DNA from 4 places in the Planococcus plakortidis genome. Region 1 is predicted to be linked to each of the others. Evidence: riboswitches for the same ligand, from Rfam matches in the RefSeq annotation. Region 1 holds a riboswitch; each other region holds the start of a gene.
What was found. Region 1 has a riboswitch for S-adenosylmethionine ahead of BBI15_RS13370 (O-acetylhomoserine aminocarboxypropyltransferase/cysteine synthase family protein). Riboswitches for the same ligand answer to the same signal wherever they lie in the genome.
Positions count from the first base shown of each region.

Region 2: linked by a shared signal. The riboswitch ahead of BBI15_RS01305 (2,3-diketo-5-methylthiopentyl-1-phosphate enolase) and the one ahead of BBI15_RS13370 (O-acetylhomoserine aminocarboxypropyltransferase/cysteine synthase family protein) in region 1 are both predicted to bind S-adenosylmethionine.
Region 3: linked by a shared signal. The riboswitch ahead of BBI15_RS03760 (5-methyltetrahydropteroyltriglutamate--homocysteine S-methyltransferase) and the one ahead of BBI15_RS13370 (O-acetylhomoserine aminocarboxypropyltransferase/cysteine synthase family protein) in region 1 are both predicted to bind S-adenosylmethionine.
Region 4: linked by a shared signal. The riboswitch ahead of BBI15_RS06000 (methionine ABC transporter ATP-binding protein) and the one ahead of BBI15_RS13370 (O-acetylhomoserine aminocarboxypropyltransferase/cysteine synthase family protein) in region 1 are both predicted to bind S-adenosylmethionine.

Region 1 covers NZ_CP016539.2:2,676,307-2,679,684, reverse strand. The annotation lists gene BBI15_RS13380 (methionine ABC transporter permease) at 1-344, opposite strand, end outside; gene BBI15_RS13375 (methionine ABC transporter ATP-binding protein) at 334-1,365, opposite strand; SAM riboswitch class I at 1,498-1,610, opposite strand; SAM riboswitch class I at 1,798-1,912, shown strand; gene BBI15_RS13370 (O-acetylhomoserine aminocarboxypropyltransferase/cysteine synthase family protein) at 2,013-3,302, shown strand; gene metX (homoserine O-acetyltransferase MetX) at 3,315-3,378, shown strand, end outside.
Region 2 covers NZ_CP016539.2:239,799-243,176, forward strand. The annotation lists gene BBI15_RS01300 (2-hydroxy-3-keto-5-methylthiopentenyl-1-phosphate phosphatase) at 1-588, opposite strand, end outside; gene BBI15_RS01305 (2,3-diketo-5-methylthiopentyl-1-phosphate enolase) at 585-1,808, opposite strand; SAM riboswitch class I at 1,879-1,992, opposite strand; SAM riboswitch class I at 2,307-2,459, shown strand; gene mtnK (S-methyl-5-thioribose kinase) at 2,537-3,378, shown strand, end outside.
Region 3 covers NZ_CP016539.2:727,440-730,817, forward strand. The annotation lists gene ade (adenine deaminase) at 1-360, opposite strand, end outside; gene BBI15_RS03760 (5-methyltetrahydropteroyltriglutamate--homocysteine S-methyltransferase) at 601-1,728, opposite strand; SAM riboswitch class I at 1,827-1,932, opposite strand; gene BBI15_RS03765 (class I SAM-dependent methyltransferase) at 2,188-2,781, opposite strand; gene BBI15_RS03770 (phytoene desaturase family protein) at 3,018-3,378, shown strand, end outside.
Region 4 covers NZ_CP016539.2:1,181,567-1,184,944, reverse strand. The annotation lists partial or broken gene BBI15_RS06005 (methionine ABC transporter permease) at 1-589, opposite strand, end outside; gene BBI15_RS06000 (methionine ABC transporter ATP-binding protein) at 582-1,607, opposite strand; SAM riboswitch class I at 1,698-1,802, opposite strand; gene BBI15_RS05995 (thioredoxin family protein) at 1,838-2,161, opposite strand; gene BBI15_RS05990 (ribonuclease M5) at 2,163-2,504, opposite strand; gene gcvH (glycine cleavage system protein GcvH) at 2,567-2,947, opposite strand; gene BBI15_RS05980 (arsenate reductase family protein) at 3,025-3,378, opposite strand.

The DNA of each region.
Region 1 (3,378 bases):
TCGACTTCAAGCAAAGAGTTTTCGATGAGCCGGGCGATGTATGGCCCTGCGTAGAATACCAGTGGGACAATGGCTGCGGCCGTGCCGATCGAGGTGCCGACAATGATGCGCGTCAATGGAATGATGGCGACCATCAGAATGATGAATGGAACCGAACGGAAAATATTGATGATAATGTTCAATACGTTGAAGACCGCTTCGTTTTCCAGCAAATGTCCTTTTCTTGTAACGACCAGCAAGATGCCGAGCGGCAAGCCGATGAACAGTGAGAACACGAATGAAGCGCCCGTCATGTAAAGCGTTTCCCATAGAGCTTCGAGGATTTGCGATTGATCAACCTGCATGCTGCTGCACCTCCTCTACTTGGATGTTGTCGTTGCGGATCGAGGCAAGAGCCCGGTCGATTTCAGTGGGTGCGCCGTCGAATTCCACAATCAAGTTGCCGTACGGAATGCCTTGAAGTTCGGTAATATTGCCGAACAATACATTCAAATCAAGCTGGAATTCGCGCGATACCCTTGACATGAACGGCTGGCCGACCGAATTTCCGGTAAACTGCACCCGGTAGATCGGCCGTGCGCCATCATTATGACGGATCTGCTCAAGCAGGGAGTCCGGCAATTCATCGTTCATGACGGAACGGACGAAACGCTTCGTCGTCGAATGCTTTGGATTGGTGAACACTTCAAATACGCTGCCTTGTTCGATGACGCGCCCCTCTTCAAGGACTGCCACTTTGTCGCAGATTTCCCGGATGACGCCCATCTCATGGGTGATAAGCAAAATGGTGATGTTGTATTCCTGGTTGATGCGGCGCAAAAGATCCAGGATCGACTGGGTCGTCTGCGGGTCAAGTGCCGACGTTGCTTCATCGCATAGCAGTATTGATGGGTTTGTGGCGAGTGCCCGCGCAATGCCGATGCGCTGCTTTTGCCCGCCGGATAGTTGGTCGGGGTATTTCTTGGCTTGGTCGGCAAGCCCGACAAACTCCAATAGTTCTGCGACTTTCCGGTCGACTTCCGCTTTCGGGGTCTTGGCCAGGAGCAGCGGCATCGCGATATTATGGTGCACGGTTTTTGAGTTCAGCAAATTGAAATGCTGGAAGATCATGCCGATGTCTTTTCGCGTATCGCGGATTTTACGTGCGCTCAAAGTGGAAATATCCTCCCCGTGGATGAGCACGCGGCCTTTCGATGGGCGCTCGAGCAAATTCACTGTGCGGATCAATGAGCTTTTTCCGGCACCGCTGAATCCGATGACGCCGTAAATCTCGCCGGTCTCGACGGTCAAATCGATGCCGTTGAGTGCATGGACTTGCTGTTTGCCGGATACATAAGTTTTCTCGACTGCTTCAAATTGAATCATGGTGTCCCTCCTGTGGCTGCAAATAACGATTCGAATGAGTGCGTACGAACACTTTCTTGAAATAACAACAAAAAGCCCTCTTTTTTCTTGTCCACAAGAAAAAAGAGGGCTCCAAAATATGAAACCATCTCATTCTCATCTTCCAAATGCCGAAGCATTTGCAGGAATTAGCACAGTTTTCGCGGATTTGCGAATCTGCTGCCGAAACGTCATAGGGCCTGTCCCTCGATTTCTCTGGATAAGAAAGTGATGTAAGCTATTCAATTCGTGATTCCTACTCTATTTTGAATTAAGGAAAAAGTCAACAGCTTTTGAAGATTTTTTTTTGGCGGCCCCAGACATTTATAGTAGTTAAAATTTTTTGAAAAATATGCTTGACTTTGAATGGCGGTGTCCCCTATACTTTTCCTCAAGCAAAAAAATAACTGAATACTCTTATCACGAGAGGCGGAGGGAATAGGCCCTACGATGCCCGGCAACCGACAGGCTCATGTCTGGAAAGGTGCTAAATCCTACAGCGCGCATTTGCGTCGCTGAAAGATAAGAGGAGGCAAATCCGTATATGACGGCCCTCTTCTTTCTGAAGAGGGCCTTTTTGTGTCCTCCTCAAACCCGAACAACCATTATAAACACAGGAGGAATTGACAATGACAAACTTCAAACCAGAAACTCTTCTATTACACGGCGGCCAAGAACCGGATCCAGTGACAGGCGCTCGCGGCGTACCGGTCCATAAAACGACTTCTTATGTATTCAAAGATACTGAGCACGCACAGAACCTATTCGGCTTGAAAGAGACAGGTAATATCTATTCGCGCATCATGAACCCGACAGTCGATGTATTCGAACAGCGCGTCGCTCTTCTTGAAGGCGGGACCGCTGCAGTAGCTTTGTCGTCAGGAATGGCAGCCATCGCCTTCTCCGTGTTGAATATAGCGGAAGCGGGAGATGAAATTGTTGCTGATAGCAATTTGTACGGCGGCACTTACAACTTATTCGCCAACACATTGCCGCGCTACGGCATTAACGTAAAATTCGTCGATGCGACCGACCCTGAAAATTTCCGCGCAGCGATCACGGACAAGACAAAAGCCTTGTTCGGCGAAATCATCGGAAATCCGAGCTTGAACGTCTTCGATGTGGAACGTGTGGCGGATATCGCGCATGAAAATGGCGTACCGCTGTTGATCGATAATACATTCGCATCGCCTTTTGTCAGCAACCCGATTGAATTCGGCGCAGACGTGGTCATTCATTCCGCCACGAAATGGATCGGCGGGCACGGGACGACGATCGGCGGCGTAGCAGTCGATGCAGGACGTTTCAACTGGGACAACCCGCGCTTCCCGAATTACACGGAACCGGATGAAACATACCACGGCATCCGCTTTGGAATCGATGTGCCGGAAGCCGCATTCGCGACGAAATTGCGTGTCCAGCTGTTGCGTGATTTCGGGCCATCGCTCAGTGCGGACAGCGCCCATGCACTGCTCCAGGGACTTGAAACTTTACATCTCCGGATTCCTCGCCACGCGACGAACGCACAAAAAGTCGCGGAATACTTGAATGGCCATCCGCAAGTCGAATGGGTCAATTACCTCGGGCTTGAAGGGCATCCATCCAAGGAACTTGCAGATAAATATCTGAAAGACAGCTACGGTTCGATCGTCAACTTCGGTATCAAAGGCGGGCGGGAAGCCGGCCGCAAAGTGATCGACGGTGTCAATTTATGGTCTCACGTGGCGAATGTCGGCGATGCCAAATCATTGATCATTCATCCGGCCTCAACGACACATCAGCAATTGACAGCAGAAGAACTGAAAAACAGTGGCGTCACGGAAGAATTGATCCGTCTGTCTGTAGGACTGGAAAACCATGAAGATTTAATCGCTGATTTGGAACAAGCGATCCAAGCGGCAGTACTCGAGAACGCGTAAGGAGGGATTGGGATGACGACAGTATCCATCGGCCAGCTGACACTTGAATCAGGTCAATTATTGCCCGAAGTGGAAT
Region 2 (3,378 bases), 830 kb from region 1:
GAGCTCCTCGCATTTGTCGACCAGGAAATCCCTGGCGATGACGAGATCCGCTTGTTTGGCGGCTTGCAAGTCGGTGATGGAATCGCCGATGACGATGCTCGTCGATTGCTCCGACATGATGCGGCGCATGACGGACGGTTTGCAGCAGCCGCAGCCTTGGCTGTCGCACTGTTCGTCGCAGCCGTGCGGGAAGCGGATATGGATCTTGTCATTCGAAAAATCCGCTTCGTTGCAATAGATGCCGGCGAATGGACCGTATGGCTCGAGCAATGGGTAGACGAAAAAGTCGATGCCTCCGCTGACGATATAGAGCGGGATGTCATGGCGTTTTGTGTAGGCGACGAAATCGGCGAAGCCTTCGCGGATTTCCGCTTGGTCGAGCGCATAGTTGATGATCTGTTGCTTGGCGGAAGATGGCAGCAAGGCAAACATTTGCTGGACGCCTTCGCATATGGAAATGCGCTGATCGAGAATTTGATCTTTTATCGGCGACCAACCCGGCGGATCGAACTCTTTCATGATGGCGATCAAATTATCGCGGGAAGTCACCGTCCCGTCGAAGTCGCAAAATATGACCGGCTTGCTCATACGGTTTCCCCCCATAATGCTAACGCTTTTTGTAATTCGTCCTGTTGTTTGGCGGCTTCCGTTAAAGCCTGTCCTTGCAGTGCGGCGTCGATCGCTTGGCGGAACGCTTTGCCGCCAGCAGCAGCGCCGTCTGGATGGCCATGGACGCCGCCTCCGGCATTGATGATGCTGTCAACGCCGTAGTCTTCTAACAATAGCGGCACGAGGGCGGGGTGGATGCCAGCGGATGGCACCGGGAAGCTTTGCTTCAAAGGGCCTTCGCTGACCAGTTCCTGACCGAGCTGCAACGCCGTTTCTTTCTCGAGGGCGACGCTGCCGTAAGGGGACGGGAACAAGCTGAAGTCAGCTCCTGCCAGTCGTGTCAGTTTGCCAAGTGCAAGCGCCGTGGACACGCCGTAAAAATCGGATGACGTATACGCGCCGCTGAACGCAGGATGCGCCATAAGCGGGAGTGCCACTTCTTCGTCTTCTGCCAGTTCCTGCAAGACGTCGAATCCGTAGGCATGGACATTGAACAACAAAGCGTCCGCCCCGAGTTCACGTGCCCGCCGCGCCTTGTCGCGCAAGCTTGATGTCCGTCCGGATAAATTGACGGCATACAGCGTGCGATGGCCGGTTTCTTCGTACACTTCGTCTAACACATGACACGCTGCGGTAACGCGCTTGTCAAACGGCGTCAGTGGATTGTCGAATAAAATCTCATCGTCTTTCACCAAGTCGACGCCGCCGAGTGCCTGTTGGCGAAGTTGATCTGATAGATAATCGAGATCGCGGCCGATGACGCCCTTGAAAATACTCATGGCGAGCGGGCGCCCGTTGACACCGAGCGTTTCGCGAATGCCGTCGATCCCAAAACGCGGGCCCGGAAACTGGCGGAGCAGTGATTCTTCAAAATCCAAATCGATCAATTTGATCTCGCCGTCGAGAGACAGCTTGCCAAAGACGGTCGTCAGGATGGCGGGCAAATCCGCTGAGAAGTTGGCCGCCGGGTAATGGATTTTCAGGCGTGCTTGGATGACGCCTTGACGTGCGGGGTGGGTGACATGCGGGAATTCTTCGACCGACACGACGCGCCCTTTATGTTGTTGCAATTGCTGCTGCTCGAGCAATGGCAGATCGGTCCACGAACCGACCGTCAAACCGAGTGCAATGGCTTCTGCTTTTTTTTCGAATGAACCGGCTTTGCCGAATAATTGATATGTCGCGATAACACCGCTCATGAATAACCCTCCTGCTTAGTGGACATAAAAAAACCTCTTCGCAAATAAGAAGAGGTTAATGATTAACGCCTTCTTATTTCCCAGCCAATCGATTGCGTTGGCTGCAAGAATTAGCACCGTGTCCATGATCGGACCGGTTGCCGGGCTTCGTAGGGCTTGTCCCTCCACCTGCTCTGAATAAGAATAGATTATGAAATTATGGCTGTTGCAAAGTAATTCTGATTATTTCATGACAGACAGTATCTGTCAACGGAGAAAATCAAAAATGTCTGAAAAATGTCAGCTGATCACTTCAGGGTGCGTTCTCTAGAAAAAGGCATGCCCAACCGGCTGCGGGTATTTATGAAGAGTGCAGCAAGTAATCGATGAACTAGGAAACCCGAGTATGAAACTCGCCTTTAGCGGAAAGGTTTTCGTTTTTTCAAAATATTTTATTGACAATGAATTCTGAATCGTGCTAGCATTCGTTTCAGAACTTCATAAATGTTGCATAGCAAACTCTTATCAAGAGCAGGCAGAGGGAAATGGCCCGATGACGCCCAGCAACCGACCGTAATACCGTTGTGAGACGGGGCGCTTTGGCGCCGGGATTCGATCCCTTAAGGCACGGTGCTAATTCCATCAGAAATGTACATTTCTGAAAGATAAGAGGCATGGATCTCTTATTCTGCGCCTCTTTCTTTCGGGAAAGAGGCTTTTTATTATTCCACAGAAAAGAGGCAATCAATATGACACTTACAGCACCGTCTACATACAAAGCATTGACTGAACAAGAAGCGATTCGGCTGGCACAGAGTTTGGACGTTTTTGCGTCGTCCGCAACATTGCAATGTGAAGAGATCGGCGACGGCAACTTGAATTACGTATTCCGCATCACCGACTCCGCCACTGGGCATGGGCTCATCATCAAACAAGCCTTGCCGTATGCGAAAGTCGTCGGCGAAAGCTGGCCGCTGACACTGCACCGGGCGACCATTGAAGCAAATGCCTTGAAGCTGCACGGCAGCCTCGCGAAAGGCCGCGTGCCCGAAGTGTATGCGACGGACGCTGCGCTTGCTGTCACCGTCATGGAAGACTTGTCGCAGTTGACGATTTTGCGCAACGGCCTGATCGACGGCAAGCATTACCCGAAGCTTGCGGAACATATCGGCAGTTATTTAGCGCACACCTTGTTCCATACCTCGGATTTCGGTTTGCATCCATTCGAGAAAAAGCGGCTTGCGGCTGAGTTTTCCAATCCGGAACTGTGCAAGATCACCGAAGACCTCATTTTCACCGATCCGTTTTTCGACCATGATACCAATGATTTTGAAGAGCCGCTGCGCGAAGCGGCACAGGCGATTTGGGATAATGAGCCGCTGAAATTCGAAGTGGCCAAACTAAAGCGCAGCTTTTTGACAGAAGCGGAAGCACTTTTACATGGCGATTTGCATACCGGCAGCATTTTCGTCGACGAAGACGATACGAAGGTCATCGATCCGGAGTTCGCCTTCTACGGGCCGATCGGTTTTGATATCGGATTGTTTCTCGCCAACTTGATCGTCCAGGCAATTACGCGCAGCGGCGAAGA
Region 3 (3,378 bases), 1.3 Mb from region 1:
GAACTCAAGCCCGTCCGTCCCGCTGACATTGGCGATTTCATGCGGATCGGTAATGGCAGTCGTCACGCCGTGCGGCAGCACGATTTGCGAGAACTGCTGGGGCGTGACCATCGACGACTCGATGTGGACATGGGCATCGATCAAGCCGGGTGCGATGAACTTTCCTTTGGCATCGATTTCCTCGATGCCCTCATACTCACCGATTCCGACGATCACGCCATCGCTGACCGCCACGTCTCCGGTCGTCAAGGTTTTCGTGAAGACATTGACAATCGACGCATGGCGGATGACGAGGTCTGCTTTTTTCCGTTTGTTGGCAACGTCGATCCTGTTTTTCAATTGGGCTTTTTTCAAGTCCATTCACGCTCCTTTTGCTGCTCGCTTGTGTATTCAAGGAGATTCGAGTTTTGCTTTATTCTACAGCAGGGCGGCTTCAAGCTCTAGCAAAAAAGAGAGGAATGTTTGAGGTGTCCCTGTGTCAGACACAATTCAAAACGCAGAAAACATGTGGGAAGTGGATTCCGGTTTGAATCGGCCCCTGTGTTACACACAATTCCCGTCAAAAAAAGGCAAGCGCAAATTCGCGCTTGCTTTCTCCATTTATTCTCCGAAAATCTCCTCGGAAACTTCCACGATGTAGCGGAGTTTGTCCCATTGCTGCTCTTCGGTCAGGAGATTGCCGTGATGCGTCGAAGCGAACCCACATTGCGGGCTGATGCACAGTTGCTCGAGTGGCACATATTTTGCGGCTTCTGCGACGCGTGCTTTGATCGCTTGTTTGTCTTCGAGTTCGCCGTTTTTCGATGTGAAAACGCCGAGTACGACTTTCGGGCCGCCTGATGGAATGTGCTCGAGTGGCTGGAAGCTGCCCGAGCGGTCGTCGTCGTATTCAAGGAAGAAGCCATCGACTTTTTCCTTGGCGAACAAGGTCGGGGCGATCAATGCATAGCTGCCTTCGAATGCCCAGTCGGATTGGTAGTTGCCGCGGCACAAGTGGGTCGTCACGGCAAGGTCTTCCGGTTTGCCTTCGAGCACGCCGTTTGCCACGCGAAGCGCCAAGTCGATCAAATAGTCGCGGTTGTATTTGCCGTCGTTGAACGGGATGTCGGGCGATGACAGCCCGGCAATATAGACATCGTCGATTTGGATATAGCGCGCACCGGCGTCATAGAACGCTTTGAGAGCGTCACGGTATGCTTGGACAACGTCTTTCGCATAGTCTTCCAGGTCCGGATAGATTTCTTCGTTGCGGATGCCTTGGTTGAAAAATTGGTTCGGGCTTGGGATCGTCAGTTTCGGGACGGCGCGGCCGCCGACGATTTCCTTGAATTCGACGAAATCGCTGAGGAAGGGATGATTTTCATTGAATGAAATCTTGCCGGTATTGCGGACGTCGTAGGCTTCGGTTTCGACGTTTTTGAACTGATAACCTTTTTCCGGCGTATAGCCTTCGAAACCGTTGATATGAGACATGAAGTCGGTATGCCAGAACGTGCGGCGGAACTCGCCGTCCGTCACGGCTTTGAGCCCGACTTCGATTTGCTTGTCGACGATGCGCTTGATTTCCGACGTCTCGACTTCCCGCAGCTGATCTGCCGTAATGGCACCTTCCTTGAACTGTTTGCGGGCTTCGTGAATGCTGTCGGGGCGCAATAAGCTCCCAACGTGATCCGCCTTGAATGGTGCTGTAGTTAGTTTAGGGCTTGTTTGAATAGTTGAATGGGTCATGTGAAATTCCTTCTTTCTGTTTTTAGTGTAGGTGATGGAAATGAAAAATGGGGCTTTCTTCAAATAAGAAGAAAGCCCCGTTTATGGGAAATGCATTCTTCTTATCTTCTAGGCTATCGCCTATTGGAAGTAGCACCTTGTCCTGGATCAGGGCGGTTGCTGAGACTTCACAGGGCCAAATCCCTCCGTCTCTCTTGATAAGAAATCGATTATTGAGTTAGTTGTAAATGATTGATGTTCACATTAAAGCAATCTTCGGACAATTGCAAGGGAGAGGGGAGTTTTTTGTTTGTGTCCCTGTGCATCACACAATTCAAGAGATACCGTATACAAGATGGGTGAATATGAAATGCTTAAAAAGATAGCTCTTCGGATGTCGTCGTGAATTTTCATGCTAATTGATAAATAGTCATAATTGTGCCGGACACAGGGACAGCTACAATTCGGGGCAGCTGCAATTCATAGGGGTTTCCTGCTCTCAATTGTCAAAAACAGGCCGCCGTAATAGGATTCCACATTCACGATTTCCAGCGGTGAACGGTTCACCAAATCGAACGTATCGCGGTTTAAATGGCAGCCGTCGCAGAGCTTTTTCCAGACGGGGGTCAAGGCTTCCTGGGTTTTGCCCATGACCGGCTGGTCCATTTTGACATGTTCGAACATGAGGATCTTTGCACCCGGTTTACTGACGCGGCAGATTTCTTCAAGTGCTTTGACAGGGTCAGGGATTGTGCAGAACACCAATGTCGCAACGACGGTATCGAAGCTGTTATCGTCAAAAGGCAGTTCTTCAGCAATCGCTTCGTACGTATGGATCGGTGTTTTCGATTTCCGGATGCGTTTGCCGGCTTGTTTGCCCATCTCCGGGTTCGGTTCGATGGCATCGACCCGTTCGGCATTTCGGTAATAGCGGAAGTTCGCGCCCGTCCCGAAGCCGATTTCGAGCACGTGCCCCGTCGCTTGCAAGACGAGGTTTTTGCGGATCTTCTCAAAGCGGGTTTTCTCTAACGGCTTCATGGCCGTGTCGTATATATGTGGCAGGAATCCAGCCATCTTATCAGCTCCTTTTTCGTTTGCTTACTATTCTTCTCACTTTCCCGTCTGGGGCTTTATCTACTCCTCTAATGAACAGCTCGTATAGGATTATACAAAAACTATACAATATGCGTTTTTAAGCTTATGATGAAGGGAATAACAAGGATATTGGCTGAGGGTTAAAGAAATTTCCATATAGGCGGTTTTAAAGTAAAAAGCGATACATATTTCATTAAAAAAGGGGCGGTACATATATGGGCAAAGCGAAAAAATCCGTAATCGTGATCGGGGGAGGCCTTGGGGGCTTGTCGGCGGCGATTTCATTGCAGCAAAAAGGCTATGAAGTTTCGTTGTATGAAAAGAACGGGCATATCGGCGGGAAAGTGAACCGCTTGGAGCGGGACGGCTTCGGCTTTGATTTGGGCCCGTCGATTTTGACGATGCCGCATATCTTTGACCGCCTGTTCCAGGGCAGCGGGAAGAACATGGCGGATTATGTGCCGATGCAGCGCCTGGAGCGCGAGTGGCGCTCGTTTTTCCCGGATGGTACGGTGATCGACTTGTATCACGATCTTCATTTGATGGAGCGGGCGAACCCGGCTTTGTCGAAAAAGG
Region 4 (3,378 bases), 1.5 Mb from region 1:
CGCCATCAGCGTGACATCTTCCCGGCTTCTTTGGAAGCCATCCAGGAATGCCAGTGTGCCAAGCCCACCGGCCCCGATGATGCCTGCCATGGCCGTGTAGCCCACTAAAGCAATGGCAGTAACGGTGATTCCAGAGATCAATGCCGGTTTGGATTCCGGCAACAAGACTTTACGGATGATTGTCCAAGTCGTCGCTCCCATCGAACGAGCCGCCTCGATGACGCCTTTGTCAATTTCTTTCAAGGCAATCAATACCATGCGTGCATAGAAGGGGGCAGCGCCGATGATCAATGCCGGCAGCGCCGCATTCGGCCCCCGGATCGACCCGATCATGAATTTCGTGAACGGGATCAACAAGATGATCAGGATGATGAACGGAATTGAACGGAAAATATTGACGAATGCGCCAGTCAGCCAATTGACGATCTTGTTGGCCCATAATTGATGGGGGCGGTCAGGAATAAAATGACCCGAGCACGAGCCCGATAATGAATGTAAAAAGTGTGGACATTGCCGTCATGTAAATCGTTTCCAATGTCGCTTCCCACATATCCTGCCAGTCAACGTTCGGGAATAAAGTTTCAAGCATCGCCCATCACCTCCGTCTGTACATCATGGGCACCGAGGAAGGCTAACGCCTTCGCGGTTTCATCCGCTGCGCCTTTCAATTGAAGGATCAGCGTCCCGTATGCCCCGCGCTGGGTGTGGGAGATATTGCCGTGGACGATATTGACTTCCACCGCATGCTCGCGGATCAGCTGGGTCAGGATCGGCTGCTCTGCCTGGTCCCCGACGAAGATCAATTTGACCAATTGCCCTTCCGGATATTGTTCACGTAAATGACGGACAGTCTCTGCCGAATCTTCCGTCTCGGTCACTTGGGCGACAAAGCGCTTCGTGATGTCTTCCTTTGGATGCTGGAAGACATTCAGCACTTCGCCAAGCTCGACGACGCGCCCGCCTTCCATAACAGCTACGCGGTGGCAAATCTTCCGGATAACGTGCATTTCGTGGGTGATCAGCACGATCGTCAAGCCGAGGCGTTTATTGATATCGACCAGCAAATCCAAAATCGCATCGGTCGTTTGCGGGTCGAGCGCCGATGTCGCCTCATCGCAAAGTAAGACTTCCGGGTCATTGGCGAGCGCCCGGGCGATACCGACGCGCTGCTTCTGCCCGCCGGATAGCTGAGAAGGGTACGCATTCTCGCGCCCTTCCAAGCCAACCAATTCAATCAATTCCGCTGAACGTTTGCGGCGCTCTTCTTTTTCCACTCCCGCGATCTCGAGTGGGAATTCGATGTTTTCACGGACTGTCCGTGACCATAGCAAATTGAAATGCTGGAAGATCATGCTGACCTTCTGGCGGGCTTTCCGGAGCTTAGGTCCCGAAATCGCCGTGATGTTCTGGCCGTTGATCTCAACGGAACCTTCGCTCGGCTTTTCCAGGCCATTCAGCAGGCGGATCAAAGTACTTTTCCCCGCTCCACTATAGCCGATGATGCCAAAAATCTCGCCTGCCGGCACTGTCAAATCGACATGGTCGACAGCCGTCAAGCGTGCTTTGCCGGTGTCGAATACTTTCGTCAATCCTTTTAACTCAATCATGGTTGGGCACTCTCCTAAATCTTTTGCTAATAAAAAAGCCTTCCTGCTCAGATAAGCAGAAAGGCGCATGTGTAAACACAATAAACCGTTCTCTCATCTTTCAAAGTTTCCACTTTGAGTGACTTGGCACCATTTCATTTTCATGACGGTTGCCGGGCTTCATCGGGCACTTCCCTCCACCTCTCTTTATAAGAGTTACGCTATTAAGTTAATTTCAGAAATTAAATTTATCATGGCTGGCTGTATTCGTCAACCGATTTCAATTTCTCATACAAATGCGGCACAGATTGGAAAGCATAGATCTTGTCCGTCACTTTGCCGTCCCGTGAAATCAGCAGGCATGGCACACTTTCGACTTCATAAAGTTCCGCGACTTCCTGTACATAATTCAAATTGGCTTTGCCCATCGGAAGTTCTGGCATAAGTTCCGCCACTACTCCAAGCATCTTGCTGGCCACTTGGCAGGTACCACACATCGGCGTGTACAGATAATAAGCTGAAACAGGCTGTGTATTTTTTTCCTTGAGCCATTCTTTATGTGTCCATTCGTTCATTCTAGTCATTCCCTGCAACTGGATTTAAGACCCGCACATCTGCCGCGATCAGCACGTCGAGAAGCTTCCGTAGCGGCGTTGTCGCCACTTCTTTATAACTCCGGTCGATATGGAAATGGCGGGCTTCCGGAAACTCGCGCTTGATGAGCTTGCGCAGTTTATCGCCGGAAGCGTCCGCATCGACCAGGATGATGATGTCCTGCCCTTCGAACGGCAGCAGCATTTCCTCGAGTCTTGTAGCACTAACTGTACCATTTGTGCAAAGAATCGTCACGGGTTCTGCAATCAATGGCGCTATCCGGGTTTTGTCGCTGATACCTTCAACCACTATCACTTTTTCCATGCCTAATCCCTCCAGGAAACGATATATGAAAAAAAAGCGCCAAAAAGAGGCGCTTTCAGAACTTACTCATTTGTCATTTCTTTGTATTCGTCAGCTGACATCAATGCATTGACCTCATCTTCGGAAGGGGCTTCCACAACGACCATCCACGCTTTTTCGTAAGGTGATTCGTTGACGAATTCCGGGCTGTCTTCAAGCTCGGTATTGACTTCGACGATTTTCCCGCTGATCGGCGCATACAATTCCGATACCGTTTTAACGGACTCCACGCTGCCGAATGGCTCGTCTTTCTTCAGCTCGTCGCCGACTTGCGGAAGCTCGACAAATACGATGTCTCCAAGTTCATCTTGCGCGAAATGAGTGATGCCGATCCGTGCCTTGCCGTCTTCGACCTTGACCCATTCGTGTTCTTTTGAATAGCGAAGCTCTTGTGGTGTGCTCATCCAAACCCCTCCAAATATGTAATTGACTCAATTTCAGTTTGCCACAACCAAGGATGAAAAACAAGATGACAAACTTGTCAGCTCCATGTATTTGCGTAAGTGTCTTCCTTGAAGCCGAGCGTCGCTTGCGATCCGTCCCATGCGAGCGGGCGCTTGATGAGCATGCCGTCAGATGCGAGCAATTCGTATTGTTCATCTGCTGGCATTTCCGGCAGCTTGTCCTTCAATTCGAGCTCGCGGTATTTCTTGCCGCTCGTATTGAAAAACTTCTTCAGTTCGATGCCGCTCGTTTCGTGGATTTCTTTCAGCTGTGCAGCGGATGGCGGGTTTTGCGAGATGTCGATATAGTCGAACTCCGCGCCATTCGCCTCGAGCCATTTCTTGCCTTTTTGGCAAGTCGAGCATTTCGGGTATGCGTAATACTGGATCAT